2 regions of the Streptomyces bottropensis ATCC 25435 genome follow, and region 2 is predicted to be linked to the other one. Evidence: predicted binding sites of a transcription regulator. Region 2 holds the regulator's gene; the other holds the start of a gene.
The links. Region 2 encodes HspR, which represses chaperone genes until heat shock. Its sites were predicted from a motif close to TTGAGNNNNNNNNNCTCAA; they were not measured.
Positions count from the first base shown of each region.

Region 1: lon (endopeptidase La) is a predicted target of HspR. The motif match lies at 2,497-2,515, and genes of this name have one in related genera.

Region 1 is NZ_KB911581.1:1,631,964-1,636,172, forward strand. It holds gene STRBO_RS0107370 (MFS transporter) at 1-267, opposite strand, end outside; gene STRBO_RS0107375 (TetR/AcrR family transcriptional regulator) at 467-1,153, shown strand; gene STRBO_RS0107380 (rhomboid-like protein) at 1,300-2,364, shown strand; gene lon (endopeptidase La) at 2,538-4,209, shown strand, end outside.
Region 2 is NZ_KB911581.1:402,828-407,036, forward strand. It holds gene grpE (nucleotide exchange factor GrpE) at 1-593, shown strand, start outside; gene dnaJ (molecular chaperone DnaJ) at 636-1,814, shown strand; gene STRBO_RS0101855 (heat shock protein transcriptional repressor HspR) at 1,820-2,272, shown strand; gene STRBO_RS0101860 (fibronectin type III domain-containing protein) at 2,365-4,209, opposite strand, start outside.

The DNA.
Region 1 (4,209 bases), 1.2 Mb from region 2:
CAGCGCGCCGACGGACAGCACCCGGCCGAGGGCCGCACCCCGGTCCGCCTCCGGCACGATCTGGTTCACGCGCAGGGCGAGGGTGACGACGACGGGGGTGAGGACCGCGAGATAGGTGCCGAACTGGGCCAGGGCGAGGCCGAGCACGAGTCGGGCGGGAGCCGTCTCGCTCCGGTCGGCGGGGCCGGGTGACGCGGGGGGCAGAGGTGACGCGGGGGTGTGAGCGGTCGCCTCGCCGAGCGGGACGGCGTCCGGGGTGACGGCCATGGGCTCTCCTGGGGGACGAGGGCGGCGGCGTCGCCGCGCAGGCCCGTTCAGGGAAGCAGCAAAACCGAGTGGGTACTAGGTTTTGGACAAGTGGCCACCATCACGCGGAAGATGGCTTGAAAGGACAGATTGATTACTCGTGTAACCGACGGTCAGTCAGAGACCTGGGGGCGGTCGGGCGGGGGCTAGGGTGACGGCCATGGTGCGGAACCGGAGGTCAGCGGGGTCCGGCGAGGGTGGGCCGGCGGAGGCCGGCGGGGGCGGGCCGGAGGGGTCCGGCGCGCGGGGCTCGTACGCGGTCGGGGACGAGCGGCGGCTGCGCATCCTGGACGCCGCCGTCGAGAATTTCGCCCGGCGGGGGTTCCACGCCGCCTCGCTCGCCCGCATCGCCAAGGATGTCGGGATCACCCAGGGCGGGCTGCTGCACCACTTCCGCAGCAAGGAGGATCTGCTCGTCCAGGTGCTGGAGCGCATAGACGACAGCGACCGGGAGCGGTTCTTCTCCCGACGGTTCGACTCGGCGGCCCAGATGTTCGCGGCGCTCGTGAAGCTCGCCGAGTACAACGGCACACGGTTGGGCCGCACCCGGATGTTCAACGTCCTTGCCGCAGAGGCGGGTGACCCCGAGCATCCCGCCCACGCGTACTTCGTCCGGCGGTATGCCGAGGTCGTGGACACCGTGGGCGGGGTGCTGCGGCGGGGGGTGGCCTCCGGTGAACTGCGGGCCGGCACAGATGTCGTGGCCGTGGCGCAGGAGTTGGCCGCCGTGATGGACGGGCTGCAGATCCAGTGGGTGCTGGATCCGCGGGGGTTCGACATGGCGGGGCGGTTCCGGGCGTACGTGGAGCGGGTGTCACGGGGGATCGGCGCGGAGGGTTGTTCGTAGGCGGGCGGGCACGTGCGCGGGGGGCCCGGGGTGCGGGGGCGTCGCTGCTGTCGAGCCGCTGTGAATCGGGTCGAGGGTGGCGGAGGTCACAGACAGGGGCGTGTCGGAGCGTCGAAGGTGGGGCGAAACGGAAGGAGCGCCTCGCTTTGGATGCCACCGAGGCCGTGAAGCCCGTGAACGCCGTGCAGCCGGTGGAGTTCCTGAAGTCCGCTGAGCCCTTGGAGCCCTTGGAGCCCTTGGAGCCCGTGCGGTCCGTGCCGTCCGTGGGGCCGGACGAGACCATGGCGACCGGGGCGGGAAGGGCATGGGCCGACGTGTCGCCGTCGGTGAACGGGCCCGCCCTCGACGGCATCCCGCGGCAGCCCGGCGCGGCAGCCGCCCGCGCCCGGGTGCCGGATCGGGACGCGGAGCCCCCGGCGCGCGAAGAACCCGCGCCCGCCCCGCTCCCGTGCACCCGGCTCCCGCGCACCCGGCTCCCGCGCCTGCCGCTCCCGCGCCTGCCGCTCCCGCGCACCCGGCTCCCGCGTCCCTGGCGTCTGCTCCCCACCCCCGTCGCCACGCCCTTCACCTTCTTCTACGCCTCCGTCCTGGTGGTCACCTCGATCGTCGCCGAGTACGCCGGCCCCGCCCTGGTGCACGCGCTCCACCAGGGCTCCAGCACGGATGTGGCCCACCTGGTGCGGGCCCCGGCGCTCGTGCTGTTCGCGAGCGCGTTGTGGGTGGCGGGCGGGGTCGCGTCCGTCTATGCCGTGGGGTTCCTGCTGGTGCTGACCGCGCTGGAACGCCGGATCGGCGGGTGGCGCACGGCCGGGGTCTTCCTGCTCGGCCACGCCCTCGCCACCCTGGCGACGGAGGTTCCGGTGGGCCTCGCCGTCCTGGCCGGCCGTCTTCCCGTCAGCTCCCTCCACCGCCTCGACTACGGCATCAGCTTCGGGGTGGCGGCGAGCGCGGGCGCTCTGGCGGGGCTGCTGTCACCGTGGCTGCGGTGGCCGATGCTGCTGATGCTCGGCGGGATGCTGGTGAACGACCTGCTCGCCTTCACGGACCCGATGACGAACTGGGGGCACCTGCTGGCCCTGGCGATCGGGGTGGCGACGTGGCCGGTCGTGCGGCGGTGGAGGCGGGCGGCGGACCGGGGCGACTGGGGACGCCGACGTCCGCCGCAGGCCGGTGCGGGGCGGTCCGGGGCCACGACGGTCGGCGGCGCGTAGCCGGGCCGGTCGCGTCGTGCGGGGCCCCGTCGGGCGCCGACGCGTTCCCGTGGCCCGACCGCCGCAGGCCCAGCGCTGATCGCCCACAGCGAACGCCCCGCCCCTCGGGGAACATTCCTCGGCTCATGTGCATTGAGTCGGCGTAGCTCAACTTGACTGCCGAGGGAGAGATCATGGCTTCGACGTCCACACCGCTCACCCTGCCCGTGTTGCCGCTCGACGGGGAGGTCGTGCTGCCGGGAATGGTGGTGCCGCTGGACCTCAATGACACGGATGTACGGGCCGCGGTGGAGGCCGCGCAGGCGGCGGCGCGGGCGGAGCCCGGGAAGCCGAAGGTGCTGCTGGTGCCGCGGATCGACGGGTCGTACGCGGCCACCGGTGTGCTCGGGACCGTCGAGCAGGTCGGACGGCTGGCCGACGGGGACCCCGGCGCGCTCATCCGCGCGGTCCGCCGGGTGCGGATCGGGGCCGGCACCACCGGGCCCGGCGCCGCGCTGTGGGTCGAGGGGACGAGCATCGACGAGAGCGTGCCGGAGCCGCTGCCCGGCCAGGTCGCCGAACTCGCCAAGGAGTACAAGGCACTTGCCACCAGCTGGCTGCGCAAGCGCGGCGCCTGGCAGGTCGTGGACCGGGTGCAGGCCATCGACGACGTCTCCGCGCTCGCCGACAACTCCGGTTACTCGCCCTTCCTCACCGTCGAGCAGAAGATCCAGCTCCTGGAGACCGGCGACCCCGTCGCCCGGCTGAAGCTCGCCACCCAGCAACTGCGGGACCACCTCGCCGAGCAGGACGTCGCCGAGACCATCGCGAAGGACGTCCAGGAGGGCGTCGAGAAGCAGCAGCGCGAGTTCCTGCTGCGGCGCCAGCTCGAAGCCGTGCGCAAGGAACTGCGCGAGCTGAACGGCGAGCAGGACGGCGAGGAGTCCGACGACTACCGCGCGCGTGTCGAGGCCGCCGACCTGCCGGAGTCGGTACGGGAGGCCGCGCTCAAGGAGGTCGACAAGCTGGAGCGGTCCAGCGACCAGTCGCCCGAGGGCGGCTGGATCCGGACCTGGCTCGACACCGTGCTCGAACTGCCCTGGAACGAGCGGACCGAGGACGCGTACGACATCCGGGGCGCCCAGCGGGTGCTCGACGCCGAGCACGCCGGTCTCGAGGACGTGAAGGAGCGCATCACCGAGTACCTCGCCGTGCGCAAGCGACGTGCGGACCGGGGGCTGGGCGTCGTCGGCGGGCGGCGCGGCGGTGCCGTGCTCGCGCTCGTCGGGCCGCCCGGTGTCGGCAAGACCAGCCTCGGCGAGTCCGTGGCCCACGCGATGGGGCGCAAGTTCGTCCGCGTCGCGCTCGGCGGCGTACGGGACGAGGCGGAGATCCGCGGACACCGGCGTACGTACGTCGGGGCGCTGCCGGGACGGATCGTGCGGGCCGTCAAGGAAGCCGGGTCCATGAACCCCGTCGTCCTGCTCGACGAGATCGACAAGGTGGGCTCCGACTTCCGGGGCGACCCGGCCGCGGCCCTGCTCGAAGTCCTCGACCCCGCGCAGAACCACACCTTCCGGGACCACTACCTGGAGGTCGAGCTGGACCTGAGCGACGTCGTCTTCCTGGCCACGGCCAACGTGCTGGAGTCGATCCCCGAGGCGCTGCTCGACCGCATGGAGCTGGTCCGGCTGGACGGGTACACGGAGGACGAGAAGGTCGTCATCGCCCGGGACCACCTGCTGCCCCGCCAGCTGGAGCGGGCCGGCCTCGGCTCCGACGAGGTCGTCCTCGACGAGAGCGCGCTGCGCAGGCTGGCCGGTGAGTACACGCGTGAGGCGGGCGTCCGCAACCTGGAGCGGTCCG
Region 2 (4,209 bases):
CCGCCCCCCAGGAGGGGGCGGCCCCGGCCGGGGACGCGGCGGCGACGGCCCAGGTGGCCGGTCTGACGGCACAGCTGGACCAGGTGCGTACGGCGCTCGGTGAGCGCACCGCGGACCTCCAGCGCCTCCAGGCCGAGTACCAGAACTACCGCCGACGAGTCGAGCGCGACCGGATCACGGTCAAGGAGATCGCCGTGGCGAACCTCCTGACCGAACTCCTGCCCGTGCTCGACGACATCGGCCGCGCGCGGGAGCACGGCGAACTCGTCGGCGGATTCAAGTCCGTCGCCGAGTCGCTGGAGACGGTCGCGGCGAAGATGGGCCTGCAGCAGTTCGGCAAGGAGGGCGAGCCCTTCGACCCGACGATCCACGAGGCCCTGATGCACAGTTACGCGCCCGACGTCACCGAGACGACGTGCGTGGCGATTCTCCAGCCGGGGTATCGCATCGGCGAGCGCACCATCCGCCCCGCGCGGGTGGCCGTGGCCGAACCGCAGCCCGGTGCGCAGTCCGCCAAGGCCGAGGAGTCCGAGGGCGCCTCCGGTGCCTCCGGTGCCGACGACAAGGAGAGCGGTGGCCCGGACGAGGGCTGACGCAGGCGGTATGCAGGTTGAGCGGAAGGAGGGACGTCGCGGATGAGTACCAAGGACTTCATCGAGAAGGACTACTACAAGGTCCTCGGCGTCCCCAAGGACGCCACCGAGGCCGAGATCAAGAAGGCGTACCGCAAACTCGCCCGCGAGTTCCACCCGGACGCCAACAAGGGGAACACCAGGGCCGAGGAGCGCTTCAAGGAGATCTCCGAGGCCAACGACATCCTCGGTGACCCCAAGAAGCGCAAGGAGTACGACGAGGCCCGCGCCCTCTTCGGCAACGGCGGCTTCCGCCCGGGGCCGGGCGCAGGCGGCGGCTCGTTCAACTTCGACCTGGGCGACCTCTTCGGAGGCGGCGCCCAGGGCGGGGGGCAGGCGGGCGGCTTCGGCGGGGGCATCGGCGATGTCTTCGGCGGCCTCTTCAACCGGGGCAGCTCCGGCACCACGCGGGTGCAGCCCCGGCGCGGCCAGGACATCGAGTCCGAGGTCACGCTGAGCTTCACCGAGGCCATCGAGGGCGCGACCGTCCCGCTCCGGATGTCCTCGCAGTCGCCCTGCAAGGCCTGTTCGGGCACCGGCGACGCCAACGGCACGCCCCGCGTGTGCCCGACGTGCGTCGGCACCGGCCAGGTCGCGCGGGGCTCCGGCGGCGGCTTCTCCCTGACCGACCCCTGCCCCGACTGCAAGGGCCGGGGCCTGATCGCCGAGGACCCCTGCGACATCTGCAAGGGGTCGGGCCGCGCCAAGTCGTCCCGCACCATGCAGGTCAGGATCCCGGCGGGCGTCTCCGACGGCCAGCGGATCCGGCTGCGCGGCAAGGGCGCCCCCGGTGAACGGGGCGGCCCGGCAGGCGACTTGTACGTCGTCGTGCACGTCGACCCGCACCCGGTGTTCGGCCGCAAGGACGACAACCTCACGGTGACCGTCCCGGTGACGTATCCGGAGGCGGCCCTGGGCGGCGAGGTCCGGGTCCCGACCCTGGGCGGACCGCCGGTCACCCTGAAACTGCCTCCGGGCACCCCCAACGGCCGTACGATGCGGGCCCGGGGCAAGGGAGCCTTCCGCAAGGACGGCACCCGCGGGGACCTGCTGATCACCGTCGAGGTGAGTGTTCCGAAGGACCTGTCGGGGAAGGCTCGTGACGCCCTGGAGGCGTATCGCGAGGCGACCGCGGGCGAGGACCCGCGGGCGGAGCTGTTCCAGGCCGCGAAGGGAGCATGAATGTGATGGACGGCCGCCGTCGAAACCCCTATCAGCTGACGGAAGAGACACCGGTGTACGTCATCTCGGTGGCCGCCCAGCTGTCCGGTCTGCACCCGCAGACCCTGCGCCAGTACGACCGCCTGGGTCTGGTCTCCCCGGACCGCACCGCCGGGCGCGGCCGCCGCTACTCGGCCCGCGACATCGAACTGCTGCGCACGGTCCAGCAGTTGTCGCAGGACGAGGGCATCAACCTGGCCGGCATCAAGCGCATCATCGAGCTGGAGAACCAAGTCGTGGCCCTGCAGTCGAGGGTCGCCGAGATGGAGGCCGCCCTCGACGGCGCCGCCGCGACCATGCGCCAGCGCGAGGCGGCGGTCCATGCCTCCTACCGGCGCGACCTGGTGCCGTATCAGGAGATGCAGCAGAGCAGCGCGTTGGTGGTGTGGCGGCCGAAGGGGCGGCAGCCGTCAGACTGACGGTTGGTCACGTGACGTCAGGGGCCCGGAGGTTCAGCTGAACCTCCGGGCCCCTCGCGTGCGCTCGGCGCCGTGCCCGCTCGCCGCTCGCGTTATGAGCCGCTCGGCAGGGTCACGGCCGAGTCCACGTTGGTGAAGGTCTCCGAGCCGTCCTGGGCGACGACCGAGACCACGTAGTGAAGGGTCGTTCCCGCGGGCGCGGTGGTGTCGACCCAGTAGGTGGTGCCCGGTGCCAGGGGTACGTCGTTCACGCGGACGTACTGGCTCGTGGCGCGGTCCCAGCGGTGGACGTTGAGGCCGGCGGCCCCGGTGACGACGGAGTCGTCGCAGTCCGGGTCCACGTTGACGCCCCCCGCCCGGATGCCCGAGGCGTACAGCAGACAGGCCGCCGTCTCCTCGGGGAACGACGTCGGCGTGAGGTCGAGTTCGGTGACCGCGACCTTGGAGGCGAGCTGGCTCCAGTGGTCGACGTTCGGGTCGACCGTGTCGATGAGGGAGTTGCCGTAGATGTCGTGGGCGACGACGATGAAGTGCGTGCTCTCGCCGTCCGCCGCTTCGGGCAGAACGGTTTCGGAGCGGCCGCCGTCCACGGTGCCGATGTACTGGGGGGTGCCCCACTGCGTCGGCTGCTCGTAGACCTCGTACCTGTCCAGGTCGGCGTCCGCGCTGTCGTCCCAGTCCAGCTTGACGCCGTACTCCAGCGGCTCGGCGGTCAGGCCGGTCACGGGCGGCGGCGGGATCTCGTCGCCGGGGCGGGTGACGGTGAGCTCGGCGGAGCCGGTGGACCACAGGCCCGCGGTGTTCTTCCGGGTCATCACGTAGTGGTACGGGACGCCGTGGGCGCCGTCGTAGTCGGTACAGCTGCGGACCGTGTCGCCGGCCTCGTCGGTGCTGGTCTTCCGGCTGCGGCAGTCGGCCGTCGTCCACTGCCTGGAGCCGTCCGCCGAGGTCTCCGAGCGGAGGACGCGGTAGTCGGCCGTGTCGCCGCCCGCCGGCTCCGTCCAGGTGAACACCGCTCCCCAGCTGGGCGTCGTCACGGTCACGTTCTGCGGCGGGGTGATGCTCCGCGTGCTGCGCACGACGCCGGAGGCGGTCGCGTTCCCGGCCGCGTCGATCGCGCTGACCTTGTAGTCGTACGCCGTGCCGTACCGGGCCGAGGTGTCGGTGTAACTGGTGGAGGTGGTGTCGGCGAGCGTGGTGTACGAGGTCGCGGAGACCGTCTTGCGGAAGACGCGGTAGTTGACCGCGTCGGCGGAGGCCGTCCAGGTCAGGTTGTTGGACGCCTCCACGGCGGTGGCGCCGAGGACAGGCGCGGCGGGGCCGGTCACGTCGTCCGTGGGGATCGGGCCCTGGTCGGCACTGCCGGACGACTCGTTGCCCGCCTTGTCGTAGGCGCGGACCTCGTAGGTGTACGACTGTCCGGTGGACGGCGGGGTGTCGGAGTGGCTGAGGTTGGTGGTCGTGCCCACCCTCGTCCAGGCGCTGGTGCCGGCCACCTTCCGGTAGACGCGGTAACCGGCCAGGTCCATCTCCTTGTTGCGCGCCCAGGTGACGACGGCGGTCGTGTACTCGTACGGCTCGATGATGTAGTCGAACCCGGTACCGGTCGGGGCGAGGGGCTTGGCCTGGTCGACCGTGGCCGACGTCCGGGGCGCGTACGCGAACTTGACCTTGGCGGAGCCGGTCCAATTGACGTAGTCGACGCGCAGGGTGTGCTTGCCGGACGGGATGGTGAGGTTGACGGTCTTGGAGACGGTCGTCGAGACGTTCTTCCAGAGGTCGATCTTGCGGGCCTCGGTCGTGCCCGGGTCCAGATAGACGCGGATGCCGTCCAGGCCGGAGACGGAGAGCGTGAACGGGCCGCCGGAGCCGAAATCCCGGGTGACGGTCCAGCGGACACCGAAATTGTTGGACGGCACGCCGGTGGCGGGCGCGCC